Regions from separate parts of the Paraburkholderia sp. MM5477-R1 genome, predicted to be linked through region 1. Evidence: riboswitches for the same ligand, from Rfam matches in the RefSeq annotation. Region 1 holds a riboswitch; the other holds the start of a gene.

Evidence for each region. A riboswitch is a leader RNA that binds a small molecule or an ion and turns the genes downstream of it on or off. The one in region 1 is predicted to bind thiamine pyrophosphate.
Region 2: another riboswitch for thiamine pyrophosphate. It lies ahead of OKW35_RS43345 (FAD-dependent oxidoreductase); the one in region 1 lies ahead of thiC (phosphomethylpyrimidine synthase ThiC).

What each region holds. Positions count from the first base shown of each region.
Region 1 covers NZ_JBNDMC010000007.1:1,058,222-1,067,076, reverse strand. The annotation lists gene OKW35_RS33870 (entericidin A/B family lipoprotein) at 1-15, shown strand, start outside; gene OKW35_RS33865 (EamA family transporter) at 219-1,148, opposite strand; gene OKW35_RS33860 (pentapeptide MXKDX repeat protein) at 1,581-1,823, opposite strand; gene OKW35_RS33855 (molybdopterin-dependent oxidoreductase) at 1,916-2,719, opposite strand; gene OKW35_RS33850 (cytochrome b/b6 domain-containing protein) at 2,790-3,434, opposite strand; gene OKW35_RS33845 (DUF1223 domain-containing protein) at 3,483-4,346, opposite strand; gene OKW35_RS33840 (hypothetical protein) at 4,458-4,916, opposite strand; gene OKW35_RS33835 (GreA/GreB family elongation factor) at 5,511-5,912, shown strand; TPP riboswitch at 6,055-6,172, shown strand; gene thiC (phosphomethylpyrimidine synthase ThiC) at 6,261-8,192, shown strand; gene OKW35_RS33825 (glycine zipper 2TM domain-containing protein) at 8,338-8,562, shown strand; gene OKW35_RS33820 (hypothetical protein) at 8,797-8,855, shown strand, end outside.
Region 2 covers NZ_JBNDMC010000009.1:77,272-86,126, reverse strand. The annotation lists gene OKW35_RS43360 (hypothetical protein) at 1-468, opposite strand, end outside; gene OKW35_RS43355 (SDR family NAD(P)-dependent oxidoreductase) at 674-1,477, opposite strand; gene OKW35_RS43350 (ABC transporter ATP-binding protein/permease) at 1,474-3,225, opposite strand; TPP riboswitch at 3,657-3,780, shown strand; gene OKW35_RS43345 (FAD-dependent oxidoreductase) at 4,002-5,138, shown strand; gene thiS (sulfur carrier protein ThiS) at 5,198-5,395, shown strand; gene OKW35_RS43335 (thiazole synthase) at 5,503-6,318, shown strand; gene thiE (thiamine phosphate synthase) at 6,315-7,418, shown strand; gene OKW35_RS43325 (ABC transporter ATP-binding protein) at 7,510-8,334, shown strand; gene mlaE (lipid asymmetry maintenance ABC transporter permease subunit MlaE) at 8,331-8,855, shown strand, end outside.

The DNA of each region.
Region 1 (8,855 bases):
GATAAGGCGAAATAAGCCGGCACATGGCAGCAGGATTTGCAAAGCCCGTCGCGGGATGCCGCTGCGGGCTTTTTTTTCGTGAATGATTGCGTGCTGGCTGGCACTCGACGCGACGCGTTTTCAGAACGCGATGAAACGGCACGGCGATCCGCGAGGGCGCGGAGCTTGCGGCAAGGCTTTGACAGCGGGCGCGCGGTTCGACGAGAACCGCGCCGCTATCAGGCGCTGCGCTTGTTCCGGTAATCGAACCAGAAAGACAGGCCGACGCTGATCAGAATCACGATCGTCGCGATTACCGTCGAGCGGGTGACCGGCTCGCCGAGCAGCAGCGCGCCCAGCGCGACCGCGACGACCGGATTCACGTACATGCAGCTGCTCGCGATGATCGGGCTCGTGTGGCGAATCAGATAACCGTAGGCGACGTACGCCGCCATCGTCCCAATCAACATCAGATACAGGAACGCGACGAGAGGCAGAAAATGCAGCTCGAGCATCCGCTCGCCCGACGCCCATGCGACCAGCGTCGACATCGCGCCGCCGAGGCCGATCTGCAGCGAGGTCGACAGAAACAGGTCCGACGGCAGCTTCAGCTGCCCGGCCAGATGCGCGCCGCCGGCCCAGAACAGCGCGCCGCACAGAATCGCGAGACTGCCGCCCGTCGAGCCCGGCGTGCTGTCGCCGTGACTCAGAATCACGATGCCGGCGAGCCCCAGCCCGACCGCGAACCATTCGCCGCGGCCGATCTTGCGTCCGGCGACGACCGCGATCACGGTCGCGAACAGCGGCACGGTCGCGACCATCACGGCCGCGGTGCCGGTGCCGACCGTGCGCATGCCGTAGGCGAGCATGCCGCTCGACAGACCCACCAGCATGGTGCCGACGAGGCCCGCGTTGCGGATTTCGGCGAAGCTCGGCCAGATCGGCTTGCGGCGCGCGGCGAACACGAACAGACCGATGCCGGCGAACAGGTTGCGCAAGCCCGACATCAGCAGCGGCGGGAACGAGCCGAGCGCGACGTGCACGCCGAGGTACGTCGAGCCCCACACCAGATAAACGACGGCAAGCGCGAGCGCGATCCGCCCGTTGCGCGACTGCGGCAGACGCAGCGGCCAGCCGCGCGGAGAAAAAGCTGAACGTTGCAGCGACATGCTTCAGTCCGCCGTCGCCACTCGACCCGCGCGATGCGCTCGATGCCCGCGAGGCGCCGAGCCTGCGTCGATACCTTTCGGGCGGGATGGCGGGCACCGCATCGGCGATGCGGTCGGACGGGCGAGGCTGGCGGACATGTCGGTGGAACGGGAAGACGATGGGCGGCGCCGGAAGCGCCAGAAACGGCGGTGGCGGCCGCGCCGGTCAGAACGACACGATGCAACGCGGCCGCGCTGCGCGGCCGCAAGCTTGGCAAAGCCCCGGCGCGCACCGCATTATGCAGTAAGCGCCGAGAACGCCACGCGAGAGAATCGTAACTTTTGGGTTTCCTGCAACAGAAAAGCCGGGGACGCATCCCCGGCTTGCGGTGTCGGATCCGTTCGATGCGCGGCCGTGCATCGGCAGGATCGCTAAGCGCCCTCGGCGCCGACTCAGTTGCCCATCGCGCCCGACGCCTCGTGTTTCATCGCGTCGCCGCCCTTTTTCATCGAGCCGTGCTTCATCGTGTCCTTTTTCATGCCGTCCTTCGACATGCTGTCTTTGGACATCGAATCTTTCGACATCGCATTCTTCGACATCTCATCGTTCGACATCGCGCCGCTCGCCTGCGCGAAGGCCGCGCCGCCGCTTGCCAGCATCAACAACGCGATCGTGGTAACTGCAATCTTCTTCATGGGATGACTCCTTGGTGGTGGATGAATCGAAGCCGGCGAGAGCCGGCGTGCTTCCGAAGCCGCTGCCGCAAGCGCGCGTGCGCCCGCATGCGTCAGGAGCCTCCGAACCAGTTGTAGCCCTGGTCGACCCAATAGCCGCCGGGATACGTGTTGGTGACGAATATTTCGACGATGTGCTTCGGATTCTTGTAGCCGAGCTTGGTCGGCATGCGCAGCTTCATCGGGTAGCCGTATTTCGCGGGCAGCCGTTCGCCGTCGTAGGAAAACGTCAGCAGCGTTTGCGGATGCAAAGCGGTCGGCATGTCGATGCTTTCGTAGTAGTCGTCCGCGCATTTGAAGCCGACGTACTTCGCCGTCGTGTCCGCGCCGACGCGCCGCAGAAAATCGCCGAATGGCGTGCCGCCCCAGCGGCCGATCGCGCTCCAGCCTTCGACGCAGATATGTCGCGTGATCTGCTCGCCATGTGGCAGCGCGTACAGCTCGGGCAGCGTCCACACGCGCTGGCCGGTCACGAGACCGCTCAGCTTCAATTGATAATCTGAGCCGTCGACGTGCGGCACGTCGTCGATGCCGTAGTACGCGTTGAAGGGAAACGGCCGCGTGATCTGCGCTTCGGTGTAGGTCGGCGCGAGCTGCTTCGGATCGAACAGCGCGGCCTGCGCGCGATCGTTCAGCCGCGACACGGCTGTCAGGAAACGGTTCACGGAAGCGTCGTCGGTCAACGAGCAGCCGGTCAGCATCGACAGGCCGCCGAGCGTCAAGAGCTGCTTGCCGAACAGGCGTCGCGACGGCATCGCCAGTTCGCGCTTCGCATCGAGCAGGATCGATGCGCGGTCGAGCTTGTGGCTCACACGATGTGTGGATGGGTCCGCTGGTTTCTCTATCGGCTTGTTCATGATTCGGTATCCGTTTGGAATTCGCGTTGCGATTTCATGAGCGTGAGCATGCGCATGGGTAGCCGCGGGCTCAACGTCCGCGCAACATCGCGAGCAACGAGCGCGGCACGAGCGCGACCATCGCCAGATGCACGGCGAGAAACGCGGCCAGCAGCGACATCGCGCTGAAGTGCACGATGCGCGCGTTGTCGTAGCCGCCCATCAGTTCGCGCAGCAGCGGAAACTGCACCGACTTCCAGATCGCGAGCCCCGATAGCACGAGCACGATCAGATCGGCGATCGCGAACAGGTAGGCGAATTTCTGCACCGCGTTGTAGACGCGCAGATCGCCATGCGAAAGCTTCCCGCGCAACGCGGCGACGAAATCGCGCAGTACCGCGCGCGGCGTCAGCGGCAGGAACTTGCGCACGAAACGCCCGCTCGCGAGATTCAGCGCGACATACATGAGGCCGTTGAACACCAGCAGCCACATCGCCGCGAAGTGCCATTGCAGCGCCCCGCCGAGCCAGCCGCCCAGCGTGATCGCGGTCGGGAAGGTGAACGCCGGGAAGATCGGCGACGCGTCGTAGATGCGCCAGCCCGACAGCATCATCACGATCGCCGCGAGCGCATTCAGCCAATGCGTGATGCGCAGCCACAGCGGATGAATGGCGCCGCGCTTCGGCGCGGTGGGCGCGGCGGGTGCGCTGGGGCGCAAGGCGTGGGGTGTGGACATGGGGCTCTCCTCGAGCAGCGGTAGTGAATGCGGCGCGCGCGAGGTCGATCAACGGCACGCGGGAAGGTCGGTCGCTTGTAGCACGTCGCCGCTCGCGTCGCTTTCGACGAACGCGACCACGCCGAAGCGGCCGGCGGCGTTGGCGCTCGGATCGGCTTGCGCATCGACGCTCGCAGCGTGTACATCGATGTCCTGATGGATCCGCGCGTGACCGGAGACGAGCGGCACGGGCCCGAACCAGGCGCGCACGACGCGCTCGTGATGCAGCGTCGCGCCGCGGTTTTCGCCCGCGCCGACCTGCGTCGTCAGCGCGTTCTCGTAGATCGCGAGATAGGCGCTCAACGCACCCGTGGCGGCGGCTGCCGTCGTGCTGAACTGCGCATCGACATCGAACGCGCCGGGCGCACGCGGGCTCAGCGCAAGTGCGACGCTCGCCTGGGCGGGTTCGGCGACGAGCTCGTCGATGCGGCGCTCGAAACTGTCGCGTTGCGACCAGTCGCGCAGCTCGCGGCCCGCGACGAACACTTCCGGCGTATAGAGCGTGTGCGCGCCCGCGAGACGCGTCAGCGTCTGCTGACGTTCGGTGAAGCGATGCTGGGAAAAGCGGTCGGTCCAGCCGAGGCTGTTCCAGTAGTCGACGTGCAGCGCGAGCGGCACGATGCCGTGCGCGGCGCCGTCGCTTTTCCATTGACTGAGCCAGCGGTCGGCGGGCGGGCAGCTATCGCAGCCCTCGCTGCTGTACAGCTCGACGAGCGCGACGCGGTGCGCGGGGCTGTGCGTGGCGCATAGGGGCCCGGCCGCGTCGGCCGCACTGATGCCGGAACCGCTCAGCAGAAAAAGCGCGAGGCCGACGGCGGGCGTCGAAAAAGTCGTAAAGCGCTGAAGTATCGAGCGATTGTGCGCGGTCGACATGACGTGCTCCGATCGTAATCTGCACGTTTGTCGAGCCGCGCGGCCGGTTATGACAAGCCTCTTTTAATTTTTTTCCGGCGCGGGACGAGCCAGCCAAAGCTCGCCCGCGACTCAGTCGTAACTGACCACCACCGTCACGCGCGTGTCCATATCGGTGCGCTTCGCGCTCAGCGACAGCACGCCGCCCGCGCGATCGACCGCGTAGTGGCCGTCGCGGGCCGTCGCGACGCGCCCGGTGCCATCGACGAACCGCGCCGCCACCAGATCGCGCGACTGCGTGCCGCCGCTCACTTCGAGCGCGACATCGGCCCCGCTGACGACGCCCGGCGGCGCGCTGAACGTCACCGTGCGCGAGAAGCGCTGACCCGCCACGCTCGCGCTACCGACGGCGACGCCAATGGGCGCCGTATCCACGCTGATCTGCATCGGCGGTGCAACGATCATCCCCACGAACCGGATCACGCCGCCCGTCACCGTCGATGCCGCCGGCGCCGCCAGCGGCGCGGCAAGCAATGCCACCACCGCGACTGTGCGACCGAACGTTCGCCACCGCCTGCTTTCCGCTTTCATGTGCACCTCTTTGTCAATCGGCGCGAGTCGCCTCGCGCCATTCACGCGCCATCCCGCGAATCGCTTCGCTGGAGTGCGGCCTTCGCTGCACTTTGTTTAACGGCAATCCTCTGACTGGCTTGAACGCAATGCGGACCACCCCGCTTTCTTCTCGCACCGCACAAAAACGGTCAATCGACGGGCGCGACGTCGCAAACGGAGCTGCGTGAGACAGCGTGCTAACATCGAACTTTCGTCTCGCTGCTGCCGCGCGGCCTCACGCTTTGTCGCCCGGCACCTCTCGATCGCTTTTCCCCAACACCTGGTCGTTTTGCCCGTGACTTCTCTGCGTCGTCCGACTTTCCGTGCTCTCGCCCGCTTGCGCCCATGCCGCGCAGGCGAGTGCGCGCGCGCGGACGTCGCGTCGCACGGCCCCGGCGAGACGTCCCGAACGGTCCCGCTTCACGCCGCCCGGCGCCCTCGCTGACGCAGCCCGCCAATACCCAGGGCCGCGTCGCCGGGCACCGGGCTCTCCCATTCGTCCACTCATCCGCCGACCACCCCATGGGTCGTTGCATGCGGCCATCCATGACCGCCTTATCCGGAGTCCTGATGATGAAGAAGATCAAAACCTGCTACCTGACCGAACTCGACGTAACCCGCCTCGAGAAATACGCGGCCACCGACGCCAAGTTGCAGCACATGCTCGACGATGTGCTCGAACGCGCGGTAATCGTCGACTCGCACGACATCCCCGCCGACGTCGTCACGATGAACTCGCAAGCGACGCTGATCGACGCAGCGAGCGGCGAACAGATGACGTGGACTGTCGTCTATCCGCCCAACGCCGATTTCGCGCAAGGGCGCCTGAATGTGTTCTCGCCGGCTGGCCTCGCGCTGCTCGGCGCGCGCCGCGGCGAGAGCATCCGTTTCACGCCACCCAGCGGCGATCAGAAAGTGCTCAAGCTCGACAAAATCCTGTATCAGCCTGAAGCCGCCGACGATTTTTCACTGTAAGGCGGCCGTTCCCTCGCTGTAAGTTGCCTTGTCTGATGCGGTCTCGAATCAAGCATAGGAGATGTCTGGTTTCATCCGGACCAGTTTTTTTGAGTCATTCAGACAGGTTGCCAAACCGCGGGCGGGCGGTGTATCGTGTGCGCTGCTAACGCGGGGGTCCTGCGTAGCGCGGAGCTGGAGGTCCGTGTTGCGTGGGTGAGAAATACCCTTTGAACCTGATCTGGATAATGCCAGCGCAGGGAAGCGTACGGATTTCGCTCCAGCCTCAAGGGCCTCACCTCTCCGCGATTTCCGACTACTTCCATCTCGGTCTCCTGCTTAGCCGCCCCACTTTGTACGGAGACTTACATGAACGCCAATCCGAAGTTTATTTCCGCCGAAGCCCATGTGGACGAGGCCGCCGTCGCGCCGTTGCCGAATTCGCGCAAGGTCTACGTGACCGGCTCGCGCCCGGACATCCGCGTGCCGATGCGCGAAATCTCGCAGGCCGACACGCCCGACAGCTTCGGCGGCGAAAAGAATCCGCCGATCTACGTGTACGACACGTCGGGCCCCTACTCCGACCCGGACGCGGAGATCGACATCCGCGCGGGTCTGCCCGCACTGCGCGAGGCGTGGATCGAGGAGCGCGGCGACACCGAGCCGCTGACCGGTCTGTCGAGCAGCTTCAGCCGCGAGCGCGCCGCCGATCCGGCCACCGCGCAGCTGCGCTTTCCGGGACTGCATCGCACGCCGCGCCGTGCAATTGCCGGCAGGAACGTGACGCAGATGCACTACGCGAAGCAAGGCCTCATCACGCCGGAAATGGAATACATCGCGATTCGCGAAAACCAGCGCCGTGCCGAGTACCTCGAGACCCTGAAGACGAGCGGCCCGAACGGCGCCAAGCTCGCCGCGATGATGGGCCGTCAGCACCCCGGCCAGGCATTCGGCGCGAGCGCGTTCGGTCCGAACGGCCTCACCGAAATCACCGCGGAATTCGTGCGCGAGGAAATCGCGCGCGGCCGGGCGATCATCCCGAACAACATCAATCACCCGGAAAGCGAGCCGATGATCATCGGCCGCAACTTCCTCGTGAAGGTCAATGCGAACATCGGCAACTCGGCGGTGACATCGTCGATCGGCGAGGAAGTCGACAAGATGACGTGGGCGATCCGCTGGGGCGGCGACACGGTGATGGATCTGTCGACCGGCAAGCACATTCATGAAACGCGCGAATGGATCATCCGCAACAGCCCGGTGCCGATCGGCACGGTGCCGATCTATCAGGCGCTCGAAAAGGTCAACGGCAAGGCTGAAGACCTCACCTGGGAAATCTTCCGCGACACGCTGATCGAGCAGGCCGAGCAAGGCGTCGACTACTTCACGATCCACGCGGGCGTGCGTCTGCAATATGTGCCGCTCACGGCGAACCGGATGACCGGCATCGTGTCGCGCGGCGGCTCGATCATGGCGAAGTGGTGTCTCGCGCATCACAAGGAAAGCTTCCTGTACGAGCATTTCGAAGAGATCTGCGAAATCATGAAGGCCTACGACGTGGCCTTCTCGCTCGGCGACGGCCTGCGTCCCGGCTCGATCTACGACGCGAACGACGAAGCGCAACTGGGCGAGCTGAAGACGCTCGGGGAACTCACGCAGATCGCGTGGAAGCACGACGTGCAGGTGATGATCGAAGGTCCGGGCCATGTGCCGATGCAGCTGATCAAGGAAAACATGGACCTGCAGCTCGACTGGTGCGACGAGGCGCCGTTCTACACGCTCGGGCCGCTGACCACCGACATCGCGCCGGGCTACGACCACATCACGTCGGGCATTGGCGCCGCGATGATCGGCTGGTTCGGCACCGCGATGCTGTGCTACGTGACGCCGAAGGAACACCTCGGTCTGCCGAACAAGGACGACGTGAAGACCGGCATCATCACGTACAAGCTCGCCGCGCATGCCGCCGATCTCGCGAAGGGTCATCCGGGTGCGCAGGTGCGCGACAACGCGCTGTCGAAGGCGCGCTTCGAATTCCGCTGGGAAGACCAGTTCAATCTCGGTCTCGACCCGGACAAGGCGCGCGAATTCCACGACGAAACGCTGCCGAAGGATTCGGCCAAGGTCGCGCATTTCTGCTCGATGTGCGGCCCGCACTTCTGCTCGATGAAGATCACCCAGGACGTACGCGAGTTCGCCGCGCAACAAGGCGTCACCGACGACGAAGCGCTGAAGAAAGGCATGGAAGTAAAGTCGATCGAGTTCATGAAGCAAGGCGCGGAGATTTATCAGCGGCAATGAGCGGGTTGCGCGATTCGCGCGAACCAGCACTGCAGTATCGAAGCCCGCCGGCATGGCGGGCTTTTCTTTTCCACCGCATCGAGCAGGCACGTTGCGTGCTGAGAGAAGGAAACATCTGTTTCCAACAACGAGCGGAGTCAGCATCATGAAATCGATCCGTCATCTCGGTACTCGTCTTGGTACGGTCGCAGCCGCCCTTTCACTTGTCGCGGGTCTCGCGGCATGCGGCGACATGTCCCCACGCACACGCGACACCGCGATCGGCGCGGGTGTCGGCGGCGCCGCTGGCGCGGCAATCGGCGGCAACGGCTTGTCGACGTTGGGCGGCGCGGCGGTAGGCGGTGTCATCGGTAACCAGGTCGGCAAGTGAGCGTTGCGTCCGATGACGCGTCCAACGATTCATACAGGACAGCAAACGATTTTTTTCGGACCACGATCCGGACTGCCGAGGGCGGCGGATGCAGTGCGCCCTCGTCCCGACAGCGCGCGTGGAAATAGGCTGAAATATGCGGTTGCGGTTTTGCCACAGCGCTGCCGCGGCAAGAGCGTAAGCTCCTCATAACGACGTCGCGCAAGGCGGCATCGGTTCATCGAGGAGCGCGCCATGAAGTCCCGCGTCGTCACCCATCTTTGCGTGGTGCGCCTCTCGACGCCACGCGATTC
Region 2 (8,855 bases), on a different contig from region 1:
CGTCACGCGCAGTCGCAGTTCGTTCTGACCTTGCACGCTCGCGGTGACGTTCACGCGACGGGCGTCGGTGGTCACGACGAAATGCTGGCGCACCGGTGTGTTGACGTCATGCACGACGCGCGGAAAGCAGGCGGCGATGTCGGCGCCGAGTTCTTCGAGCGGATCGTTGATGACGCCGTCGGCTTGCCAGTGCGCGCGCCAGTGGCAGTCGTACGCGTGCGGGCTGGCGCGGCAATCGTCCGTATTGGAGACGCCCGGCAGTTGCGCGGCGGTCTCGTTTGGCAGTCGCCGGAAATCGCTCGCATCGACGATGTGCGTGAGCGCCGCGCAGATATCGGCGGGTTGGTTCGGCTCGGTCGTTTGCGCGGCATCGACGGCGTTCGTGAGCAGCAGCGCCGCGCCGCAGGCGAGCGCGATGCGCGGGAGCAAAGACGGGAGCAAAGGTGAAACACGGCGAGCGAATGACATGGGCGAGGAGTCCGAAGAGCGGTTGCGATGAAAGACGTGACTGACATCAACGACGGCCGGCGCATGGCGCGGCCCGTACGACTATCGTCGCTGCTCGCCGGCATTTTCAAAGCGCGGAACAGCTTGCGCGCTCCGCAAATGCTTTCGAACTCTTCTCGTGTCTTTCCGGATGTTGCGCCCGGAGGTGCCGGCGCGCAGGCGAGGCTTAACCGAGCGTCAAGCCGCCATCGATGTGAATCACCTGGCCGGTGATGTGGCGTGCCGCGTCGGACAGCAGGAATGCGATCAGCGCGGCGACGTCGTCCGGTTCGGCAACATGACCGAGCGGCGTGGCTTCGGCGGCGTGCGCCCACACGGCCGCGCTGTCGGCGCTTGGGCCGCGATCCTTGCGCGTGTAGCCCGGCGCCACGCAATTGACGGTCACGCCGAGCGGCGCGAGCTCCGCGGCCGCCGTTTTCGCAAGCGCTTCGAGTGCCGCTTTCGCGGCCGCCGTCGCGGCGAATGGCGCATCCGCGCGATAGCGATGCGCGACGAACGAACTCAAGGCGACCACGCGACCGCGCTTCGATGTTTCGAGCGCGGGCATCGCGCGCCGCACGAGCGCGGCGAAGGCGGCTGGCATCGCGGCGAAGGCGGCGCCGAAGGTGTCGGGATCGAGCGCGGCCAGCGTTTGGCGCTGCGCATGGCCGGCGTTCGCGACCAGTTGATCGAGTGCGCCGAAGCTCGCGAGCGTCTGATGGATCACGTGCTCCGCCGCGCCGCGCTCGGCGAGGTCGCCGAACACGGTCGCGCAGCGTGCGCCGCTTGCCGTGCAGTCGGCGGCAACCTGCACGAGCCGTCGACGGGAGGCGTCGTCTGCGCCGCGCGCGTGCAGCATCAACGACGTATGCGGCGCCGCGAGGCGCCGTGCGAGCGCCGCACCGATGCCGGAACCGGCGCCGGTGATCAGCACGACCCGAGCGGCGGTGCCGTGCGCTTCGCTGACGTGAGCGCCGCTCGCGTCGCTCACGCCGCTACCGCTTCGACAGAACGCTCGACGTCGAGCGTTTCGTCATGGAACGCTGCGAGCGATTCGCGATGCGCGACGCTGACGATCGCGGCCTTCGGCAACCGCTCGGTGAACAGCCGATAGAGCCGCGCCTCGTTTTCCGCGTCGAGCGCGCTGGTCGCTTCGTCGAGGAACAGGTAGTCCGGCTTGTGCAGCAGCACGCGCGCGGCGGCGAAGCGCTGCTGCTCACCCGGCGACAGCACGCGAGTCCAGTGCGCCGTTTCCTGCAGACGGTCCGCGTATTCCGACAGATGGCAGGTGATGAGCGCGTCGCGGCATTCGTCGTCGCCATAGGTGTCCGCCGCCGACGGATACGCGAGCGCCGCCTTCAGCGTGCCGATCGGCATGTAGCTGATCTGCGGGATGAACATCATGCGCGCGTTGACTGGTGCGTCGATCGAGCCGTCGCCGAACGGCCACAGGCCCGCGAGCGCGCGCATCAGCGTGCTCTTGCCGGCGCCCGACGGACCGCGCACGAGCCAGCGCGAGCCCGGCCGGATCGCGATATCGCGGATGCGCGACAGTGGGTTGCCATTGGGCAGGGCGAGCTGGAGGCTGTCGGTGGTAAGCGTGTTGCTGTCGACGAAATGCAGATTGATGCCGCCATGTTCCGTGGCCGGCGACACCGATTCCTTCAGACGCGGCGAATGCACGACGCGCTTGAATTCGCGCAACCGGTTCACGGTCGCGCGCCATTCGACGAGGCTCGTATAACTGTTGATGAACCACGAGAACGAATCGCTGACCGTGCCGAACGCGCTCGAAATCTGCATCAGCACGCCGAACGTGAACGCGCCCGCGAAGTAGCGCGGCGAGGCGACGACGATCGGGAAAATGATCGCGATCTGGCCGTAGAAGCTCAGCACGAAGGTGAGGCGCTTCGTGTACTTCATCACCTGCCACCAGTTGTCGCGGATGCGGCCGAACAGCGTGCGCGCGTTCGTCTTCTCGGTTTCCATGCCGTTGTAGAACGCGATCTGCTCGGCGTTCTCACGCAGCCGGATCAAGCCGAAACGGAAATCGGCCTCGACTTTCTGTGCCTGGTAGTTGATCGACACGAGCGGATGGCCGACCTTCTGCGTGACGAGCGAGCCGCCCACCGCATACAGCGCCGCGGCCCACACCATGTAGCCGGGGATCTGCAGCGGCATGCCGCCGAGCGAGATGCTCAACGCGCCCGCGAGCGACCACAGGATCGTGATGAACGACACGAGCGTGACGACGGTCGACAGCAGATCGAGCGTTAGCGACAGCGTGGTGGTCGCGAACGACTGCAGGTCGTCGCTGATCCGCTGGTCGGGGTTGTCGGCGAGACGGTCGCGCTCGATGCGGTAGAACGCGCTGTCGTCGAGCCACTCGTTCAGGTAGCGGGTGGTCAGCCACTGGCGCCAGCGGAAGCCGAGCATCTGGCGCAGATAGCGTCCATACACGGCGAGGATGATGAAACCGAACGCGAGTCCGGTAAAGATCATCAGCAGGTGCGGGAAGTCGTGGACGTTCTTCGCCTGCAGCGCGTTGTAGAAGTCCCTGCTCCAGCTATTCAGGCGCACGTTGATCCAGACGACGAGCAGGTTCATCACGATGATCGTGACGAGCAGCCCCCACGCGATGCCTCGTTCCTCGGAAACCCAGTAGGGCTTGATCAGGGTCCACGCGGAGACCTTTTCGTCGGGCGGCAGCGCGGGGCTGGCGGAAGTATGTGGTGTCATGAGCATCCTGATGAAGTGCTGACCCGAAGTGCCATTCCGGCGTACGGGTCCGATCTGGTTGACCCATGTCGGGCGATCCCGCGAACAGCAGGCGCCTTTGCGAGGGCGTGGCTGCCGCGGGTCTGCGATACCTGGCCGGGCATCGCGCCATCACGCTCGATGAACGCGAGTCCGGACGGGCGCCCGATTCTGGCGTGACGCCCTTAAGCGAAAATTAATTTTCGGGGCCGGCATCCGCTGCGGTGCCGCCGCCACGCATGCGGCCACGAGCGTCGCGCGCGCCGCGTTTTTGCGGCACCGGTCACGGCATTGTGCCAGAGCGCCGGGCCGCTTCGCACCGGCATCTCGATAGACGGTGCCAGATCAAAATTGGGGTGGCCACCATGGAGCGCTGGTTTGCGGGCGCCGCGCCTTTTATGGTCTAATGACCTGCGACGAAACAGGGGTGCTTCGCCCACAGGCGGCATGACTTTCATGCCGGGGCGGCGAGGCTGAGAGAGACCCTTTGCACCCGATCCGGGTAATACCGGCGCGGGAAGTTTCCGGAAGCAACCGTCTTCCATTCCCCGCCGGGCGGCGAGCGCAGCTCACATGTGCACGTCGTGACCGGCCGGCTTCACCCGCCGGTTTCGTCCTGGGTACGTGCGTTTTTGGCCGTACGGAAAGGACTCGATGACCGCCTATTCTTCAGACATGCATTTTTCCCTTCGTCACGCCGCCTCGGGCGAGCCGTGCCGTTTTGGTTTTGCCCACCGCAGTCGAACGGAGCGCGCGCGATGAACCGTCCCGCCCGACCCGATTTCGCCGTGCTCGGCGGCGGCCTGTGCGGCCGCCTGGTCGCGTGGCACCTCGCTGGCGACGGGCATCGCGTGGCGCTCTACGAGCGCGGCGATGCCACCGGTTCGCAGGCTGCCGCGTGGGTCGCCGCCGCGATGCTCGCGCCGCTGGCAGAGGCCGCGAGCGCCGAGCTGCTGATCACGCGGCTTGGCGCGAGTTCGCTCGAAAGCTGGCCGCGCGTGCTTGCCGAACTGCCGGAGCCGGTGTTTTTCCAGCGCAACGGCACGCTCGTCGTCTGGCATCACGCGGATCGCACCGAGGCGCCGCTATTCGAGCGGCGCGTGCGTGCGAACGCGCCGGCCGAGTTGCTCGACGGCGGCTTCGTCGCGTTGGCGGGCGCGCAGATCGGCGCCGCCGAACCCGCGTTGGCCGGCCGCTTCAGCCAAGGCTGGCTGCTGCCGCGAGAAGGCCAGCTCGACAACCGCCAGGTGCTGTCCGCGCTCGCGGCCGGGCTTGCCGAGCGCGGCGTCGACACGCACTGGAACACGCCGATCGACGACGCGTCGCTGCCCGAGGCCGGCATCACCATCGATTGCCGCGGGCTCGGCGCGAAGCCGGTGCTGCCGACGCTGCGCGGCATCCGCGGCGAAGTTGCGCGCGTGCATGCGCCTCACCTGCAGCTGACGCGCCCGGTGCGGCTACTGCATCCGCGTTACCCGCTGTATATCGCGCCGAAGCAGAACGGCCTCTACGTGATCGGCGCGACCGAGGTGGAGGGCGAGGACATGTCGCCCGTCAGCGTGCGTTCGGCGCTCGAGTTGCTGAGCGCGGCGTTTTCGGTGCACCCGGGCTTCGGCGAGGCGCGCATTCTCGAGCTGAATTCGCAGTGCCGGCCGACCTTGCCCGATCATCGTCCCGCGCTGCTGTGGGACGGCGCGCGCACGCTGCGCGTGAACGGCCTGTACCGGCACGGCTACATGATCGCGCCCGAAGTCGCCGACGAAGCCGTGCGCTTCGCGAGCGCGCTGCTCGACGGCCGCGTCGGTGATGCCGACGCATTCGCCGGCTGGCGGCGCGACTCACGCTGGAGCGAGCTGTTCCAGCAGCATTTCGCGCGCGAGCCGGCCCGAGCGTAGCGGCCAACGTGCCGCGCGCGATGCCGCTTGCGCCATCGATTGAGCCGTATTCGAACACCATGGACATTCACATCAATCAGAAGCCGTTGTCGCTGCCCGAGGGCGCGACTGTCGCCGATGCGCTCGCCGCCTTTGGCGCGCGTCCGCCGTTCGCGGTCGCGCTCAACGGCGATTTCGTCGCGCGTGCGCAGCATGCGGCGCGCGCGTTGCAAACGGGCGACCGGCTCGACGTCGTGCAGCCGGTCGCGGGCGGCTGAGCGCGACCGCGCCAGCCTGTCGCTTACCGAACGCAACAACCGTCGCCGAAAACCCATTGCCGCAACGCGGTCGGTTCTAGCCGCGAGGGCAAACCAGGATGATGCAAATGACTTCTCACGAGACCGCCGACGCGCTGACGCTATACGGTCAAACTTTTGCAAGCCGTGTGCTGATCGGCACATCGCGCTATCCGTCGCTGCAATCGCTGTCCGATTCGATCGACGCCGCGCGCCCCGGCATGGTGACGGTCGCGCTGCGCCGTCAGATGAACGAGGGCCACGCCGAAGCCGGCTTCTTCGATCTGCTCAAGCGCCATGGCGTGCCGCTCTTGCCGAACACGGCGGGTTGCCTGAGCGTCGGTGAAGCGGTGACGACCGCGCACATGGCGCGCGAAATCTTCGAGACCGAGTGGATCAAGCTCGAACTGATCGGCGACGACTACACACTGCAGCCCGACCCGGTCGGCCTGATCGAAGCCGCCGCGCGGCTCGTCAAGGATGGCTTCAAGGTGCTGCCGTACTGCACCGAAGATCTGGTGATCGGCCGCCGTCTGCTCGACGCCGGCTGCGAGGCGCTGATGCCGTGGGGCGCGCCGATCGGCACCGGCAAGGGCGTGATCAATCCATACGGGCTGCGCGTGTTGCGCGAGCGGCTGCCGGACGTGCCGCTGATCGTCGACGCCGGGCTCGGCGTGCCGTCGCATGCGGCCCAGGTGATGGAGTGGGGCTTCGACGGCGTGCTGCTGAACACGGCCGTGTCGCAGGCGACGCACCCCGACGCGATGGCGCGCGCGTTCGCGCTGGGCGTCGAGGCGGGTCGGCAAGCGTATCTCGCGGGCCCGATGGCCGAGCGCGAGAGCGCGCACGCGAGCACGCCGGTGATCGGCATGCCGTTCTGGCATCAGGATGGAGGTGCCGCATGACTCAGTCGTTGACGCTGAAGGACCGCGATCTGTTCTGGCCGACGGCCGACGAACTCATCGAAGCCGCCGAGCGCATCCGCGCACGTCTCGGCGACTGGCCGCCGACGCACGCGCCGTGGCGCATCTGCCTGATCGCACCCGACGAACCGAACGGTGGCGACCTGATCGTGATCGCCGACGCACAGCAGCACGGCGAGCAGATCGCGCGCTGGCTGACGCGGGGTGCGGGCGTGATCGTCGCCGCGGAAAACCGCGCGACGCTGCATCTGGGCGGCGAGAAGTACGGCCTCGAAGGCCATCTGGCGGAAGACTGGATTCCCGCGCTTGCCGCGTTCCTCGACTGCGGTTTCGATCCGCACGACGCGCTGGTGCTCGCGCTCGCGTGGCGCGATGGCGACGAGACCCGCGCCGACGATGCTTTCCCGGCCGACCTCGCTCGCTTTCCGCGCCTTACCGACCTGCCGGCGGCACCCGCCAAGGCGTTCCCGCGCTGCCCGGCAAGGCTCGGCCTGTATCCGGTGTTGCCGACCGCGGACTGGGTCGAACGGGTGGTCGGCTTCGGCGTGAAGACGGTGCAGTTGCGCCGCAAGTCGGCCCAACCCGCCGACGAGCTGAAGCGCGAAATCGCGCGCTGCGTGGCGGCCGGCCGCGCGCACGACGCGCAGGTGTTCATCAACGATCACTGGCTGGCGGCGCTCGAGGCGGGCGCATACGGCGTGCACCTCGGCCAGGAAGACGTGCATACCGCGGATCTGTCCGCGCTGGCCGACGCGGGCATCCGCCTGGGCCTGTCCACTCATGGCTTCTACGAGATGCTGAAGGCGCTGCATTTCCGGCCGAGCTACATTGCATTGGGCGCCGTGTTCCCGACCACGACCAAGGTCATGCCGACCGCGCCGCAGGGCTTGCGCCGCCTCGCACGCTATGTGCGGCTGCTCGACGGCGTGGTGCCGCTCGTCGCGATCGGCGGGATCGATCTGCAGGTGCTGCCGGACGTGCTCGCGACCGGTGTCGGCTGCGCGGCCGTGGTGCGCGCGGTGACGGAAGCGGCCGACCCGGCCGCCGCCGTTTCTGCACTGCAACACACGTTTACGCAATAATCGTCAGGCATAGTCAAGGAACGGGGCACCTCACGGCAGCTTTTGCACGATGGCCCTATAATTCGGCCTTCCCTGTAAAAGGATTGTCAGTTTGGTGCCTTCCTATCCCGAGACCTTACTCGAGCTGCGCGACGTCGACTTCGGTTACGGCGACCGGCTCGTCCTGTCGAATCTGAATCTGCGCTTTCGTCGCGGTCAGGTCGTCGCGGTCATGGGCGGCTCGGGTTGCGGCAAGACCACGGTGCTGCGGCTGATCGGCGGCCTCGTGCGCGCCCAGCGCGGCCAGGTGCTGTTCCATGGCGAGGACATCGGCGAGCAGACGCGCGAAGGCCTTTACGCGCTGCGCCGCAAGATGGGCATGCTGTTCCAGTTCGGCGCGCTGTTCACCGACATGTCGGTGTTCGAAAACGTCGCCTTCTCGCTACGCGAGCACACCGATCTCCCCGAAGAACTGCTGCGCGACCTCGTGCTGATGAAGCTCAACGCGGTCGGTCTGCGCGGCGCGCGCGACCTGCTGCCGTCCGAGATTTCCGGCGGCATGGCGCGACGCGTGGCGCTCGCGCGCGCAATCGCGCTCGACCCCGAACTGATGATGTACGACGAGCCGTTCGCCGGTCTCGACCCAATCTCGCTCGGCATCACCGCGAACCTGATCCGCACGCTGAACCGGGCGCTCGGCGCCACGTCGATTCTCGTCACGCATGACGTGCCGGAATCATTCGCAATCGCCGACTACGTGTATTTCCTGTCCAACGGCGGTGTGCTTGCCGAGGGCACGCCCGACGAACTGCGCGCGTCGACCGATCCGACCGTGCGGCAGTTCATCGATGGCGCGCCGGACGGCCCGTTCAGATTCCACTATCCGGCGCAGACGCCGCTCGCGGCGGACTTCGGCATCGGCGGAGGCCAGTCATGATCAGTACGATCGGTCGCTCGGTCATCACCGGGCTCGGCACCGCCGGCTACGCGACGCGCTTCTTCCTGCGGCTCGTGCTCGAGTTTTTCCCGCTGCTGCGCCGCCCGCGTCTTGTCACGAAGCAGATCCACTTTGTCGGTAATTATTCGCTCGTGATCATCGCGGTGTCGGGGCTGTTCGTCGGCTTCGTACTCGGGTTGCAGGGCTATTACACGCTGAACCGTTATGGCTCCGAGCAGGCGCTCGGGTTGCTGGTCGCGCTGTCGCTCGTGCGCGAGCTCGGGCCGGTCGTGACCGCGCTGCTGTTCGCCGGGCGCGCGGGCACGTCGCTGACCGCCGAAATCGGCCTGATGAAGGCGGGCGAGCAGCTCACCGCGATGGAAATGATGGCCGTCGATCCGGTCAAGGTCGTGATCGCGCCGCGCCTGTGGGCCGGCATCGTGTCGATGCCGATCCTCGCCGCGATCTTCAGCGCGGTCGGCGTTCTGGGCGGTTACGTGGTGGGCGTGCTGCTGATCGGC